One region of the Streptomyces sp. NBC_00400 genome, then DNA from elsewhere that is predicted to be linked to it. Evidence: riboswitches for the same ligand, from Rfam matches in the RefSeq annotation. Region 1 holds a riboswitch; the other holds the start of a gene.
What was found. A riboswitch is a leader RNA that binds a small molecule or an ion and turns the genes downstream of it on or off. The one in region 1 is predicted to bind S-adenosylmethionine.
Positions count from the first base shown of each region.

Region 2: linked by a shared signal. The riboswitch ahead of OHS81_RS27185 (aminotransferase class V-fold PLP-dependent enzyme) and the one ahead of thrC (threonine synthase) in region 1 are both predicted to bind S-adenosylmethionine.

Region 1 covers NZ_CP107940.1:3,285,893-3,294,281, reverse strand. The annotation lists gene OHS81_RS14405 (extracellular solute-binding protein) at 1-168, shown strand, start outside; gene OHS81_RS14400 (DUF3263 domain-containing protein) at 518-736, shown strand; gene otsB (trehalose-phosphatase) at 836-1,726, shown strand; gene OHS81_RS14390 (alpha,alpha-trehalose-phosphate synthase (UDP-forming)) at 2,008-3,474, opposite strand; gene OHS81_RS14385 (hypothetical protein) at 3,550-3,897, opposite strand; gene OHS81_RS14380 (GntR family transcriptional regulator) at 4,065-4,820, shown strand; gene OHS81_RS14375 (glucosyl-3-phosphoglycerate synthase) at 4,842-5,804, opposite strand; SAM riboswitch class I at 5,974-6,133, shown strand; gene thrC (threonine synthase) at 6,151-7,434, shown strand; gene OHS81_RS14365 (MoaD/ThiS family protein) at 7,557-7,835, shown strand; gene OHS81_RS14360 (cold-shock protein) at 8,259-8,389, shown strand, end outside.
Region 2 covers NZ_CP107940.1:6,210,226-6,218,614, reverse strand. The annotation lists gene OHS81_RS27215 (C40 family peptidase) at 1-177, opposite strand, end outside; gene OHS81_RS27210 (C40 family peptidase) at 479-1,504, opposite strand; gene OHS81_RS27205 (NYN domain-containing protein) at 1,809-3,182, opposite strand; gene OHS81_RS27200 (hypothetical protein) at 3,201-3,440, opposite strand; gene OHS81_RS27195 (rhomboid family intramembrane serine protease) at 3,734-4,414, shown strand; gene OHS81_RS27190 (Lrp/AsnC family transcriptional regulator) at 4,411-4,692, shown strand; gene OHS81_RS27185 (aminotransferase class V-fold PLP-dependent enzyme) at 5,253-6,632, opposite strand; SAM riboswitch class IV at 6,815-6,932, opposite strand; gene trpD (anthranilate phosphoribosyltransferase) at 7,024-8,088, opposite strand; gene qcrB (cytochrome bc1 complex cytochrome b subunit) at 8,228-8,389, opposite strand, start outside.

The DNA of each region.
Region 1 (8,389 bases):
CAGCTCCCCAACGCCGAGTTCTACCCGGCGAACAAGACCTCCTGGCCGCTGATCTCCAAGACGGTCAAGGCGAAGATGGGCGCCGCGGTCGACCCCCGGGGCAACCCGGCCGGGGTGCTCACCGACATCCAGAACACCGCGGACGCGGCGGACAACACCGGCGAATGACGGTGGGGGCGCGGGCGCGAAGGCGGGCGGACGGGTTCGGACCGTCGGACGGGCCCGGCCCGGCGGGCGGCCCCCGGCCGGTGGGCCGTCCCGGTCCGGCCGGGGCGAGGAGCCGGTCCCGGTCCGACCGTGCGCTTATCGTGGAAGCGTGATGACAGGCGGTACGGAAGGCACGGGCGGCGCGGCAGGCGCGGGCGTTACGGGCGCCACGGGCGGCCCGGAAGGCACGAGTGCCACCGGCGGCTCGGCAGGAGCCGGCGCCACGGAACCCACCGGCAGCCCGGAAGGGACGGAGGGCAGCCCGGCCGGTCCGGGCAGCGCTCCCGGGCCCGGTGCGAGCGCGGCGGGGCTGACCGCCCAGGACGAGGCGGTGCTCGCCGTCGAGCGCCGCTCCTGGCCGGGCCCCGGCCCCAAGGAGCGCGCCATCCGCGAACAGCTCGGCATCTCCCCGACCCGCTACTACCAACTCCTCAACGCCCTGCTGGACGACCCCCGGGCGCTCGCCCACGACCCCGTCACGGTCAACCGCCTGCGCCGCGTCCGGGACGCCCGCCGCGCCCGCCGTTGACGCGTGCGCCCGCCGCGCCCCGGTGCTCCCGTGGAGCGCCCTGCGGCGATGGCCGGGAGGTACCCCCGGCGTCCGCCCCGCGCCGGTAGGGTCGGCGCCATGGGCAGCCCCCCGAACGCCGCGCCGCACTCCCAGCCGACACCCGGATCCGTACCGGTCCCGCGCACCGCTGCCGGCCGCGACGGCCTCGCCGCGCTGCTGGCCCACCCGGAACGCGCCGTCATCGCCCTCGACTTCGACGGCACCCTCGCCGATATCGTCCCCGACCCGGAGAAGGCCCGCGCCCATGACGGCGCCGTCGCCGCCCTCGGCCGCCTGGCGCCCCGGCTGCGCGCCGCCGCGGTGATCACCGGCCGCCCGGCCACCGTCGCGGTCCGCCTCGGCGGCTTCGCCGAAGCACCGGGCCTGGACCAGCTCACCGTCCTCGGCCACTACGGCGCCGAACGCTGGGAAGCCGCCACCGGCACCGTCCACGCGCCCGCCCCGCCCCCCGGCATCGCCGCCATACAGGCCGAGCTCCCCGGCGTCCTGGATGCCTCCGGCGTCTGGCACGGCACCTGGGTCGAGACCGCCATCGAGCGCAAGGGCGGCCGCGCCATCGCCGTCCACACCCGCCGCGCCACCGATCCCCAGGGCGCCTTCGACCAGCTGCGCGGCCCGCTCACCGTGCTCGCCGAACGCCACGGCCTGATCGTCGAGCCGGGCCGCCTCGTCCTGGAACTCCGCCCGCCGGGCATGGACAAGGGCGTCGCCCTGGCCGAATGGGTCCGCGAGACCGGTGCCACCACCGTCCTGTACGCCGGTGACGACCTGGGCGACCTGGCGGCCTTCGCCGCCGTGGAGAAGCTGCGCTCCGACGGCCTGGGCGGCGTCCTGGTGTGCAGCGGCAGCAACGAGGTCGCCGAACTGGCCGACCGCGCCGACCTGGTGGTCGACGGCCCGACCGGCGTCGTCGGACTGCTCGCCGCCCTGGCCGACCGGCTGGACTAGGCCCTGTACGCGGCCCTTGCCGGTCGGCCCGCCGGGCCATCTCCTCATCCCCGTGCCGGGACCGTCACCGTGACCGGCCCGGTGGCGCCGGGCTGCGTCCATACCCGGATCGTGCCCCGCTCCCCGGCCGGTACGACACGCGGCCATGCCGTGGCCGGGCCGTGAAACCGACACCTGCCGCCCTGCGGCCGTAGGCGGAGTGGACAGCTCGCCGACGTCGGGCCGTCCCGAGGAGTCGTGGGCGAGGTGGAACGTGCGCGGTGGGGGGTCGTAGACCGGCTCTAGGAGAGGCCGAGTCCGTCCGAGGCGTCCTCCTTCAGCGCCCGCAACTGCTCCAGGAACCACTGCGCCGGCGGCAGCGCCGTGGCGGCAGCGGCCAGCCGCGCCGTGCGTTCGCCGCGTTCCCAGGCCTCCATCATCAGCGCCTCGTGCAGCGCCCGCGCGGTGTCGCTGACGTCGTACGGATTGACCGTGAGGGCGTCCTCGCCCAGCTCCTCGTGCGCCCCGGCCTCCCGGGAGAGCACCAGCGCACAGCCGTGATCGGAGACCACCGGGATCTCCTTCGCGACCAGGTTCATCCCGTCCCGGATCGGGTTGACCAGCGCCACATCCGCCAGCCGGTACGCGGCCAGCGAGCGCGCGAAGTCATCCTTCACATGCAGCACGACCGGTCGCCAACTCTCCGTGCCGTACTCGGCGTTGATCTCCTCGGCGAGCCGTCCGACCTGCGCCGTGTACTCCCGGTAGACGGCCAGGTCCTGGCGCGAGGGATAGGCGAAGGCGACATGCACGACACGCCCGTGCCACGACGGGTGCCCGGCCAGGAGCTCGCGGTAGGCGAGCAGCCCCCGCACGATGTTCTTCGACAGCTCGGTCCGGTCCACCCGGACGACGGCCTTGCGCGCCGTCCCGTCCGGCCCCGTGCCGACCTGCTCCCGCAGGGTGACCAGCCGCTCCTGGACGTCCGCCTGCTGCGACCGCTCCCGCAGGAACCCGGCGTCCGCCCCGAGCCCGTGCACCCCGATCAGGGTGCCCTCGGTGCCGCCGGTCACCTCGGCGCAGCAGGCGCGGAACGCATTCGCCCAGCGGTGGGTGAGGAACCCCAGCCGGTCGGCGCCCAGCATCCCCCGCAACAACTGCTCGGCGATGTCGTCCGGCAGCATCCGGAAGTACTCCGGCGGCGCCCATGGCGTGTGCGAGAAATGGGCGATCCGTACGTCGGGCCGCAGCGCCCGCAGCATCCCCGGGACCAGCGAAAGGTGGTAGTCCTGCACCAGCACCGCCGCACCCTCGGCGGCCTCGTCGGCGAGCGCCTGGGCGAAGGCACGGTTGTAGGCCTCGTACGACGCCCACTGCGCCCGGAACTCCGCATCGAAGACCGGCTCCAGCGGGGTCTGGTACAGCATGTGGTGGACGAACCACAGCACGGAGTTCGCGATGCCGTTGTAGGCGGCGGCATGCACCCCGGCCGGAATATCCAGCATCCGCACACGCTGCCCGCCGGTGTCACCCGGCTCCAGCGCACCACCCGTCCGCCGTACGGCCTCCCGGTCGCCGTCACCCAGCGCCGCACACACCCACACCGCATCGGTATCGGGCCCGATGGCCGACAGCCCGGACACCAGCCCGCCCCCGCCCCGCTTGGCGGTGAGCGTGCCGTCCTCCGCCAGGCCGTAGGAGACCGGCCCGCGATTGGACGCGACCAGAACCTCGGCACCCGCTGGTGCCGCACTGCGCTCGGAGACCATGTCGCGAAGGTAACCCGCGACAGATCCGCGCAAACGCACGGAAGCGGCCAAGAGGCGCGGGCGGGGGAATGCTCCTCAGTCGTCGCCCGGCCGGAATGCGTCGAGGGGCAACGACGGTTCACCCTCCGCGGGTTCCGGATGCCCGCAGTCGAGACGGTCGCCGCGGCTGCGGGAGATACGCAGCGTGTCGCCGAGCGCGCCCGTCAAGCAGCAGGCCGGAAAGCGTAGTTCGGGTGCGGTGGTCCTGTTGTCGCGGAGGAGAGCACGGGCGTGCCCCAGGAGGACCTCACCGGATGCGAGCTGGGCGCGCTCAATGGCGTCCGCTTGCCGGGTGACCGGGCCGTCCCCCTCGGAGAGCAGGTAGCACGGTTTCCCCTCCGGGCTTGACCAGGGAAGCAGGCGTGGACGCGCAGGATGCGTCATGTCGGCTCCAGCTCTCTAGAGAAGTTGGATCGCTACACATTGAATCGAAGTGGATGCATAGCGTCAACTAGTTCTCTAGAGATGTTGAGGTTGGGGGAGATGGCGACGCCGTGGCACTCGAACAGATCTCTAGGATGTCTAGAGATCGCCAGGAGGGATGCATCGCCATGGCCGCACAGGAGAGCTCGTCGCCCAAGTACCGCCGGATCGCCGACGCTCTGAAGCAGGCGATTGCGGAGGGCGAGTTCCGGCCCGGAGACCGGCTGCCCGGGGAGAACGAGCTGATGGACCGGCACGGCGTGGCGCGGATGACGGCCCGGCAGGCGCTCGGTGTGCTCACCTCGGAGGGGCTTGCCGATGCCCGCAAGGGTGCCGGGGTCTTCGTGCGGGCGTTCCAGCCGATCCGGCGCCGTGGCGTCCCGCGCTTGGCCCGGGAGCAATGGGGTGAGGGACGGTCGGTCTGGTCGGCCGATGTCCCGGATCGTGACCTGGTGGTGGACGAGGTCACCGTGGGCGAGGAGCCGGCTCCTGAAACCGTCGCGGCGCAGCTCGGCATGACGCCGGGAGACGCCGTGATCGTGCGGCGCCGCAGGTTCGTGCTCGACGGTAAGCCGGTGTTGCTGTCCACCTCCTCCCTCCCCGCTGCTCTTGTCGCGGGATCGGCGATCACGCAGCCGGATACCGGGGCCGGCGGCACCTACGCCCGGCTCGCCGAGCTGGGTGCGGGGCCCGCCCGCTTCAGGGAAGAGGTGCGCTCACGCATGCCGACGCCGGAGGAGGCCGACCGGCTGCGCCTTCCGGCGGGCACGCCCGTCATCCTCATCAGCCGCACGGCCGTGACCGCGGACGGGCGGACCGTCGAGGTCAACGAGATGATCCTTGACTCGTCCGCCTACGTGCTGGAGTACGACTTCGACGCCTGAGCGCTCAGGCTGCGCGGGCCCTCACGCCGCCCGCCGCTCCGCATACTCCGGGATTTCGGCCATCGGGGGGCGCTCCTCGGTGTCCACGTCCGTCGTGCGGGGGACGAAGCCGTCGTCGCCGCGGTCGAACTGGGTGAGCCGGGGGCGTACCAAGTGGCCGCGGGTCAGGCGGAGTTGGGCGGTGCGGTAGATCGCGGCGGCCATCCGGCCGAGGGCCTGGCCGTCCTGGTGGCGGTGTTTGCGGACGCCGACGTCGACCTGGGCGAGGGCGTCGAGGCCGACGGTGTGCAGGGCGTCGACGAGCAGGCCGAGCTCGACGCCGTAGCCGACGGGGAAGGGGAGGCGTTCCAGGAGGGAGCGGCGGGCCGCGTACTCGCCGCCCAGCGGCTGGACGAAGCCGGCCAGCTGCGGCCAGTGGAGATTGAGGAGGGGGCGGGCCACCAGCTCGGTCACCCGGCCGCCCTGGCCGGCCCCGGCGCCTTCGACCCCGGTCTCCAGCGGACGGTCGTACATCGCCTTCACGAACTGGATGTCGGGATCGGTCAGCAGCGGGCCGACGATCCCGGAGACGAAGGAGGAGGAGAATTCGCGCAGGTCGGCGTCGATGAAGCAGACGATGTCGCCGGTGGTGGCCAGCAGGGAACGCCACAGCACCTCGCCCTTGCCGGGGAGGGCCGGCAGCCGCGGCAGGACGCTGTCGCGGGGGACGACCCGGGCGCCGGCCGCCGCGGCGGCCTCGGCGGTGCGGTCGGTGGAGCCGGAGTCCAGCACGATCAGCTCATCGACGAGCGGGACCGCGCCGGTCATCAGCTCGGCGCGGATCACCGCCACGATCGCCCCGACCGTGGCCTCCTCGTCGAGGGCGGGCAGTACGACACTGACCGTGCGGCCCGTCCGGTGCTTCGCCTCCAGCAGCTGCCCCAGCGGGCGGTCCGCGGCGGACCAGGAGCGGCTGCTCAGCCAGCGCTCCACCTCTTCCAGCACGTCTACGACTCCTCGGTCGCCGCCGGATCGGCGGCCTTGTGATCCATCTCGCGGTTCGGACGACTATCTCAACCGTCAGTGCCGTCGGTTACAGTCTTGAACAACGCGGATGACCGTCGCATGTCGGGGTCCGCGCCACAAACGCCTGGGTTTCGGCCCAGCGCCATACCGCTCATCCAGAGGGGCAGAGGGATACGGCCCGTTGAAGCCCCGGCAACCCTCCAGCCGGTCTTGCCGCAAGGACGATGATCGTCCCGCGCGCGAGGCTCCCGGCTAGGGAAGGTGCCAAATCCGTCTCGTGGCGAGATTCGCCGCGAGGAAGATGAGGAGAAAGGGCCTCGCCTCCATGGCTGTGCAAGTCACCGAAAACACCCCCACCGTCGCTCTGGGCCCCGCCGCAGCCCTGTCCTGCCGCGAGTGCGGACAGCGCTTCGCGCTCGGCCCGATCTTCGCGTGCCAGGAATGTTTCGGGCCGCTCGAAGTCGCGTACGACCTGCCGAGCGGCGACCCCGAGGGCCTGCGGAAGCAGATCGAGGCCGGTCCGGACAACATCTGGCGCTACGCCCCGCTGCTGCCCGTCCCCGCCGACGTCGCCGACAAGCCCAACCTGAACCCCGGCTTCACCAAGCTCGTCCAGGCCGACCGGCTCGCCGCCGAGCTGGGCGTCACCGGCGGTCTGTACGTCAAGGACGACTCGGGCAACCCGACGCACTCCTTCAAGGACCGCGTCGTGGCGATCGCCGTCGAGGCCGCCCGCGCCTTCGGCTTCACCACCCTCTCCTGCTCCTCGACCGGCAACCTTGCCGGTGCGGTCGGCGCCGCGGCGCGCCGCGCCGGTTTCCAGTCCTGCGTGTTCATCCCGCACGACCTGGAGGCCGGCAAGGTCGTCATGGCCGCGGTCTACGGCGGTGACCTGGTCGGCATCGAGGGCAACTACGACGACGTCAACCGCTTCTGCTCCGAGCTCATCGGCGACCCGCTCGGCGAGGGCTGGGGCTTCGTCAACGTCAATCTGCGCCCCTACTACGGCGAGGGTTCCAAGACCCTCGCGTACGAGATCTGCGAGCAGCTGGGCTGGCGGCTCCCGGACCAGATCGTCATCCCGATCGCGTCCGGCTCGCAGCTCACGAAGATCGACAAGGGGCTCAAGGAGCTGATCGCCCTCGGCCTGGTCGAGGACAAGCCGTACAAGATCTTCGGTGCCCAGGCGGAGGGCTGCTCCCCGGTGTCCACGGCCTTCAAGGCCGGGCAGGACGTGGTGCGCCCGCAGAAGCCGAAGACCATCGCCAAGTCGCTGGCGATCGGCAACCCGGCCGACGGCCCGTACGTGCTCGACATCGCCCGCCGCACGGGCGGCGCCGTCGAGGACGTCAACGACGAGCAGATCGTGGACGCGATCAAGCTGCTGGCCAGGACGGAAGGCATCTTCGCGGAGACCGCGGGCGGGGTGACCGTCGGCGTGACCAAGAAGCTGATCGAGGACGGTGTGCTCGACCCGTCCCTGACGACCGTCGTCCTGAACACCGGTGACGGCCTCAAGACGCTGGACGCGGTCGCCCCGACCTCCGGGCCCACGGCCACGATCCGTCCGGACCTGGACGCGTTCCGCGCGGCCGGCCTGGCCGGCTGAGGCCGCCGGCCCCGTCCGCGCACGGGGCCGCGCCACCTCCGCCGCGAGGCTGCCGGCCCGTCCGCCACGAGGCCGGCCACCGTCCCCGAACTCGTACTCCGCAATACCCGGAAGGCAGAACCATGAGCGTGAAGGTCCGCATCCCCACCATCCTCCGCACGTACACCGGCGGCCAGGCCGAGGTCGCCGCCGAGGGCGCGACCCTCTCCGAGGTGATCGCCGACCTGGAGCAGAACCACCAGGGCATCGCCGCCCGTGTGCTCGACGACGCCGGCAAGCTGCGCCGCTTCGTGAACGTCTACGTCAACGACGACGATGTGCGCTTCGAGCAGGGCCTTGAGACGCCGACCCCGGACGGTGCGGGCGTCTCGATCATTCCGGCGGTCGCCGGAGGCTGCTGATTTGCGCCAATTCTTGGCCTGCTTGACCGGAATTGCCCCGTCCGCCAGAAAGCGGACGGGGCAATTCCATGTTGTGAAAGGAGATACCATTGGGGTGATACCCCTCCGCTATAGCGCGCGCGTGTGCCGAACGCATATGAGATCGCGGTCAGTTGTGCCCAAAGTGTGGGCAACATTTGTCGCTTAGGTGAGCTATGCCCGGCCCGACTTGCCCGGGAGAACCGGGATTTCGCCGCATATAGCCGATTCTCCGGCCCCAGATTTCTCGTCCGATTGACCTGTTGCGCTGGGCATCTGTGCAGATACATTCAGCGGCGGTCGACGCGTTCCGGCGCACACCCCACAGGGCTTTCATGGGGTGAGGTCTGACCCGGGTCCGCGGAGTGCGGTCCTGCGCAAGGGCCAGTAATAGGGGAGTTAGGCATGGCTCAGGGCACCGTCAAGTGGTTCAACGCGGAGAAGGGGTACGGCTTCATCGCGGTCGACGGTGGTGCGGATGTTTTCGTCCACTACAGCGCGATCCAGATGGACGGTTACCGCACCCTTGAGGAGGG
Region 2 (8,389 bases), 2.9 Mb from region 1:
CCGCGAGGCCGCCGCGTCGTGGGCCGCGGTGCGGCCGGCGGCGGTGCGGCCGGCGGGGTCGGCAACGGCCTGCGGTGCCGACAGCGCGGCGGCCGCGGCCGTCAGGGCGGCCGACACCACGGTGACCTTGGCGAGGGTGGTCCGGCCTTGCTGCGAGGTACGGCGGTGGGACGCCACGAGAGCCGAACTCCTTCCGACGGGGGTACCCCCTGCTTGAGCGCAGCCGAGAGCTCGGGGGAAGCCCCTGCCGCCCCGGGAGGGCGGTCGGTGAACCGGAAGCTGCGAGGGCAGACAGTACGGCGCCGGTGCGATCCGGCCAAAGCCGCCTTTTCACCCGCAAAAAGCCGCCCCGCCGGTGACTGTGCAGGTCACCGGCGGGGCGGTAAGTCAGTGGCCGAGGCCACAATTCGCCCGTTCGGGCGGCAGGTTGAGAGGGTTGTGAGGCTTTTCAGACCCGCAGGTTTCAGACCCGCAGGTTTCAGACCCGCACGCCGAACGCGAACTCCATGTTGCTCATGGGCTCGTAGCGCACGGAGGCGCCGGGCTTCGGTGCGTGCAGCACCTGACCGTTGCCCGCATAGAGACCGATGTGGTGCAGGTCGCTGTAGAAGAGCACCAGATCGCCGGGCTTGAGGGCGCTCTGCGAGGCGATCCGGGTACCGGCGTTGGCCTGGGCCTGCGAGGTACGCGGCAGCGACTGGCCCGCCTGCTGGTAGGCCCAGGAGGTCAGACCCGAGCAGTCGAAGGACGACGGGCCGGTGGCGCCCCAGACGTACGGCGAACCTATCTTGGACTGGGCGGCGGCCAGGGCGGCCGCACCGCGCTGCGAGGCCGGCACGTCATCGCCGAGGTTGACCCGCGAGTTGCTGCGGTTGGCGCGGTTCTCCTCGGCCTGCATGGCCGCCCGCTCCTTGGCCGTCATCTTGTTGAGCAGCTGCTGCGCCTCGGCCAGCTTGCCCTTGATCTCGTCCTTCTTGTCACCGAGCGCCTTACGGGTCTCGGAGAGGTCCTTGATCTTGGCCGAGGCCTCCTCGCGCTCCTGGGCGAGCCGGCGCTGCTTGTCCGCGACGGTCTTGAGCTGGTCGGCCTGCTTGCCGCTCAACTGGTCGAGCGTGGCGGCCTTTTCGAGGTAGGTGTCCGGGTCGCCGGAGAGGAACAGCTGGACCGAGGGGTCGATGCTGCCGCTGCGGTACTGGCCGGAGGCGACGGCACCGAGGCCCTTGCGCATCTGGTTCAGGTCACCCTGACCGCGGGCGACCTTGTCCTGGAGGTCGTCGACCTCCTTCTGGAGCTTGTCCTGCTGCTCCTTGACCCCGTCGTACTTCTCGGTGGCCTGCTCGGCCTCGTTGTACAGCTTGTCGACCTCGGACTTGACGTCCTTCTTCGACTGATGGGGGTCGGCCTGGGCGGCCTGGGACGAAAGGGCGACGGCCGCCGCGGCGGTGGCGGTGAGCACGGTCACGCGAGTACGGCTCGGCTGCTTGGGTCGACGGTGGGACGCCACGGGGGCGAGCTCCTTCTTCCTCCAGCCGCCTACCGGGAAGTGGGGGGGGTGAGACCCCGGCTCCGCGTGAACGCCGCGGACTCGGCGGTACCTCCACGGTTCATCCCGGTTGGATGATCAGATTCATGAAGGTTCGGGCCTGACCTTAGTAACCGAGCTGTGATCGCTTCAAATCCTCAGGGAAAAATTCTGCGCCACAAGCCCCATCCTTTACCAACATCACACAGGCAGTGAGCGTCAATTGACACTCAGAGACGGATCGCCGGCGTTTTCCGGTGTTCCGGCGGCCGGAACGGGCAGCCTGTCAGGTCCGGGCAAGTCGCTTGAGGAGCAGGGCCGATGCCACCGGCCGCGCCCCGGCCTTCGCCACCCCGTCGGCCACCTCCCGGTCCGTGGAGACCACGACGACCGGACGGCCGGGCGGTTCGGCCCGAACCAGCTGACGAATCAACTCATCGGCCGTTACGCCCGGTTTGCTGAACAGGACCCGGACGCCGCGCGGCGGCGCGAGCAGCACCGGCGCCGCGAGCTCCGCACCGTCGAAGACACAGGTCATCTCCGCGCCGGTCTGCGCCGCCAGCACCGCGAGGCCGCCCAGCAGCCGCAGCCGCTGCTTGTCGAGCGGCATGGTCGGATAGCCGGTTTTGGTGACGTTGTAGCCATCCACCACCAAATGCGCCTGCGGCAGCGCCAGAAGCTGGTCGAGCAGCGCCGGGTCCATCTCCGACAGCGCCCGCGTCGCGATGTCCTTGGGCGTCATCCGTCCCGGCGCGACCGCCTCGACGGTGTCCGCCGGATGGACGCTGGCGGGCGGCAGCGCCAGCTCGCGGCGCAGCCCCTGCGCCGCGTCCAGGACCGTGTCCAGCAGCAGCCGCAGCCGCATGTCCTCGACGCTGCGGCCCTCACGGGCGGAGCGCCGGCTGGTCTCCAACGCCGTCTCCGCCTCGGCGATCCGGGCCTTGAGCCGGCGCACCTCACTGTCCGCCGCGGTCTTCTCCGTGGCCGCCCGGTCCCGCACGTCCGTCACGGCGGCCTCGGCCTTGCGCACCGCGGCCTCACCGCGCTTGACGTCGCTCAGCGCGCTGCGCAGCTTGCGCCGCAGGGACTCGTTCTCCTTGCGGACCGCATCCAGATCCACCCGGATCCGGTCGGCCTCCGTACGGGCCTCGCCGCGCGCCTGCGCCAGCTCCTCGCGCAGCCTGGCCAGCTCGCGTTCGGCCTCCTCGCCGGCCCGCTCGGCGCGCGCCCGCTGCGCCTCCTCACCGGCCGCCGCGACGAGCTTGACCCAGCCCTCGGGGCGCAGCACATAGGCGGCCGCCGCGACATCGAGCGGATCCGCGGCCGCGGGCGGGGTGCCGTGCTCCAGCGCCTCGGCGAGCTCCGACTGCGCCTCGCGCAGCTTGCCCGCGATCCGCTGCCGGAAGACCGCGTCGCTCTCCAGCGCCGCGGCCATCGCATTTCCGGCGAATTTGGCCCGACGAGTCGGGGTGAACCGGGCGTACTGCCGCAGCGGGGGCGGGAGTTCGGCGAGGGTCAGCGCGCCGAACGACTCCGCGGTGAGCGCCACGACCCGACGCCGTACGCCCTCGGGCAGCGGACGGTCGAGCACGTCGTCCGCCGCACTCTCGGGTGCGTCGTCACGCCGACCCCCCGGCTCCCCTTCTGGACGGTCCACCACGGCTGCATCGCTCCGATCTCAGGCGTTCGCGCCCGGGCGGTCGACCAGCTCGATCTGGTCGACCGCATTGCACCAGCGGCAGCGCACGGACTCGATGCTCTCACTCAGGACCTCGCGCTCCTCCACCGTCGGCGCCCCGGCCAGGTCCAGGTGGACGTACTCCACGACCTTGGACCGGCGCGTCACGTCGAACCGGGTGAGGTTGCCGCACAGCGTGCAGCGCCACCGGGTCCCGTCCGTCGGCAGGGGAACAGCCATCGTGTCGTCCTCTTTCGTGCTCATCGGTGTCGTGCTGCTGCGCGGTTCACGCGGTGCGCCGTCGGATCGCGGAAGTACGCAAAGTACTGCCCGTAACCCTACGGCCTGATGGGGGGCCGGTGCGGGCCCGCCCAGGTGCCGGGACGCGGCGAGGCACTCTGTCCTGATTGCCCGCATTGGGTCATGATCACCTCATGACGGCGCCGGCCCCTTCACCCCGTTCACCCCGCTCGTCCGGTCTCCTCCCCCGCCCTCCGCACCCCACCCGGTCGCTGGCCGCGGTGTTCTCGCGGATGACGAATGTGCTGATCGGCCTGTGCTGCGCGGTCTTCGTGATCGGCCCCGCCTCCGGCCTGAACCGGATATACGGCACCGGCGAGGCCCTGCTCAAGGCCCAGACCGCTTATTTCGAGCGGTGGGGCGTGATCCCACTGGAGCTGTGGAGCGGTTCGCTGCGGGCGCTGATCACCCCGCTCACCGCGTTATTCGTGCACGGCAGCTGGCTGCACCTGCTCGGCAACGTGCTGTTCCTGTACGTCTTCGGCGCCATGGCCGAGACACGTATGGGCAGGCTGCCGTTCACCGCCTTCTACCTCATCATCGGCTACCTGGCGCTGCTCGGCTACGCGGCCGCCCACGCCGCCTCGGGGCAGACACTGGTGGGCGCCTCCGGGTCGATCTCCGGAGTCCTCGGCGCCTTCCTCTTCCTGTTCCCCACGGCCCGGGTCACCAGCCTCTTCCCGTTCCTCTTCTTCCTGCCGCTGCGCTTCCCCGCCTGGATCGTGCTGCTGTTCTGGTTCTTCCTCCAGTGGCAGGCCGCGCAGGACGACCCCCGCGGTCCCGGCGTCGCCTACCTCGCCCATGTCATCGGCTTCACGCTCGGCTTCCTGTACGCCTGGGCCCGCTACCGGAGGGATAGTGTGGGGGCCACCAGGGGAGATGACCGGGCGACCGAGGGAGAGAGCCAGCCGTGATCACGTCGATCGTGCTCATCAAGACCAACGTGGACCAGATCCCGGAGATCGCCGAGAAGATCGCCGCGCTGGAAGGGGTCAGCGAGGTCTACTCGGTCACCGGCGCCCACGACCTGATCGCCATGGTGCGGGTCGCCGCCCACGACGACCTCGCGGACGTCATCCCCGGCCGCATCAGCAAGGTCCCCGGCGTCGCCTCCACCGAGACGCATATTGCGTTCCGCACGTATTCGCAGCATGACCTTGAGGCTGCCTTTGCGATTGGGCTCGACGCGTAGCGAGTGTCTTTTCCTGCGTTTTCGGCTTTCCCGCCGTGGGGGTTTCTCTTCTTTTCGCCTGCGGCGGGCCGGTTCGCTGCGCTTTGCCTCGGCCCGTTTTTGGCTTTCTCGCCATTGCGCCTGCGGCGGGCCGGTCCGCTGCGCGGGGCTGTCGGGGTGCGGTGACGGACCTCCGCGGGTGGGGTGCCGGACTGCTTCGCTTTACGTCCGGCACCCCACCCGCTCCGGCCCGTCCCCTCCCGTTGGGGGTGAGAAAAGGCCAGGTGGGGGTGCATCCAGGTGGTCTAGTGCGCCTCGTGATCCCATGAAAATGGGTTGCCCTGAATGACCAGTAGGGGCCGCACGGCTACAACCGTGGCCCGCCCCCACCCACGTTCACTTACTCACCCACGGGAGGGGACGGGCCGGAGGGGCCGGTGTGTGGGACGTAAAGCGAAGCAGTCCCACACACCGGCCCCGCAGGCCCGTCACCGCACCCACAGCCCCGCGCAGCGGACCTGGCCCGCCGCCAGGCGCAACGGCGAGAAACCACCACGGCGGGAAAGCCAAAAACGTGGGATTCAAACCGCGCTTCGCGCGGGAACGCAACGGCCGTCCTCCGTCTGGTAGTTCCAGCGGGCGCCGTTCGCGACCAGTTCCTTGACCGCTCGGACAAAGCGTTCGACGTGCTCATCCGGCGTGCCAACGCCCACGCTGACGCGGATGGCGTTCAGGGAGCGCTCGCCGGGGGCCGCCTCCGGGGCGCCGCACTCTCCCGGGTCCTGCGGTTCGCTGCCCAGGAGGGTGCGGACGAGGGGGTGCGCGCAGAACAGGCCGTCGCGGACGCCGATGCCGTACTCCGCCGACAGCGCCGCGGCGAAGTGCGAGCTGTTCCAGCCCTCGACGACGAAGGAGAAGACGCCCACCCGCGCCGCGTCCTCGCCGAAGAGCGAGAGCACGTTCACCTCGGGCACCTCGGCCAGGCCCTCCCGCACCCGGGTGATCAGCACCTGCTCGCGGGCGGCCAGGTCCTCGAAACCGGCCTCGGTCAGGGCCTGGCAGGCCGAGGCGATGGCGTAGGCGCCGATGACGTTGGGCGAACCGGCCTCGTGACGGGCGGCGGTGGTGTGCCACTCGACGTCCACCCCGCCGTCCGTGCGCCGGGAGACCTTGCGGCTGGCGCCGCCGCCGGCCAGATACGGGGCGGCGTCCTGCAGCCAGTCCGCGCGGCCGGCCAGCACACCGGCGCCGAACGGGGCGTACAGCTTGTGGCCGGAGAAGGCGACCCAGTCGACGTCCAGCTCCGCGATGTCCACGGGGTGATGCGGGACGAGCTGAGCCGCGTCCAGCACGATCCGCGCACCGTGCGCGTGCGCGGCGGCCGCCAGCTCCCGCACCGGCCACAGCTCACCGGTCACGTTCGACGCACCGGTCACACAGACCAGCGCCGGGCCGTAGGGGTCGCGCTCGGCCAGCGCCTTCTCCAGGGTGTCCACCGCCTGCTGCGGGGTGCGCGGCGCGTTGAGGTAGGTCACGGTGACGTCCGCGCGCTGCTCCCACGGCAGCAGCGAGGCGTGGTGCTCGGTCTCGAAGACGAACACCCGGGTGTTCTCGGGGAGTACCGCCGCGAGGAGGTTCAGCGAGTCCGTGGTCGAGCGAGTGAAGACCACCTGATCCTCGTCTCCGCACCCCAGGAACTCCGCGATGGTCCGGCGGCTGTTCTCGAAGAGGTCGGTGGAGAGCTGCGAGAGGTACCCGGCGCCGCGGTGCACGCTGCCGTAGTACGGGGCGTAGGCCGCCACGTCGTCCCAGACCCGCTGCAGCGCGGGGGCGCTGGCGGCGTAGTCCAGCGCGGCGTAGTCGACCTCGCCGCCGGTCACCAGCGGGACGCGGACGTCCCGGCCGAGGACGGGCAGCGGGGCACAGACGGAGCGGTCGGCGGCAACGGCGGAAACGGACATGGCGAACTCCCGTAAGAAGTAAGTGAATTCGCTGCGGGGCGGAACGCGTCAGGTGCGCGCACAGCGCACGGCAGGACGCCGCAGCGGAAAGGAAAAAGGGATGCGGAAAAGGGGCCGTCGAGCCCTATCGCATTCGCTGATTCACGGAAGTTCTCCCTCGGGGACCAGGATCCCTGGCGAGGGATCCGCGCTTGCCGCAGACCTCGCTGCCTACGGCCTGGTCATCACCCGGGGCACCCCGCCACGGAAGGAGGGTTGCCGGACAGCGGGCCGGGGCCTGCATCGCTGTCACTCGTGACCTGCGCAGAATCATGCCATACGGGCAACATCACGCAAGCCCCGGTCCGGATGGCGGAACGGGGCTTGCGTCACACTCTGTGTCACCGGGCGCTCAGGTGTTGCTGGCGGTCACCCAGCGCTCCAGGGCCTGCCGCGCCGCCCCCGAGTCGATCGCGGCGGCGGCTTTGTCGATACCGGCCCGGATCTGCTCGGCCAGCGGGGCGTCGGAGGGCTCCAGCGCGACCAGCGCCGCCGCGGAGTTCAGCAGCACCGCATCGCGCACCGGGCCGGTCTCCCCGTCCAGCAGCCGGCGGGCCACCTCCGCGTTGTACGACGCGTCCGCGCCGCGCAGCGCCTCCACCGGCACCAGGTCGATGCCCACGTCCCGCGGGTCGAAGGACTCCTCGCGCACCGTGCCGTCCCGGACGATCCAGACCCGGGAGGTCGCGGTGGTGGTCAGCTCGTCCAGGCCGTCGTCACCGCGGAAGACCAGCGCCGACGAGCCGCGCTCGGCGAGCACCCCGGCCAGGATCGGCGCCATCCGGGCGTCCGCGACCCCGGTCGCCTGGGCGCGGACCTTCGCGGGGTTGGTCAGTGGGCCCAGCACGTTGAACGTCGTCCGGATGCCGAGCTGGCCCCGGGCGTTGGCGACGTGCCGCAGCGCGGGGTGGAACTTCACCGCGAAGCAGAAGGTGATGCCCGCTTCTCGGGCGACCTCGGTGACCCGCTGCGGGGTGAGGTCGAGATTGACGCCGAGCTTCTCCAGCACGTCGGAGGCGCCGCTGGCCGAGGAGGCCGCGCGGTTGCCGTGCTTGACGACCTTCGCTCCGGTGCCGGCCACCACGATCGAGGACATCGTGGAGATGTTGACCGTCTTGGCGCCGTCGCCGCCGGTGCCGACGATGTCCACGCTCGGTCCCGGCACCTCGATCAGCCGGGCGTGCTCGTACATGGTCCGGACGAGCCCGGAGATCTCGGCGACGGTCTCGCCCTTGGCCCGCAGCGCCACCGCGAAACCGGCGATCTGGGCGTCGCCGGCCTCGCCCCGCATGATCCGGTCCATCGCCCAAGCGGTGTCCTCCGCGGCGAGGTCCCGGCCGTCGAGCAGGGCGTTGAGGATGCCCGGCCAGGTGTGGGCCGCCACGCTGTCGCCGCCGAGGGGGGTCGCAACGTTCATGGTCCACACTCCTGATTTGTCTCCTGCTTGTGCGTTCACCCTATCGAGCCGCCGGGCAGGCCGGAGGGCCCCGTCCGATCAACGGACGGGGCCCTCTGGGTGGCGTGCTCCTACGGTGCGCCATGAGGCGCCGAGGTGATCAGTGGTGGCCGTGGCCGCTGGTGATCTCCTTGTACTCCTCGACCGTGGGCTTGGCGATGACGTTGTCCTCGCCGTAGTAGGTCTTGGAGAGCTTGGCCCGCAGCTTCTGCGAGCGCGACACCTTGCGTGCCACACCGTTCTCGTCGACCTCGGGGCCGAG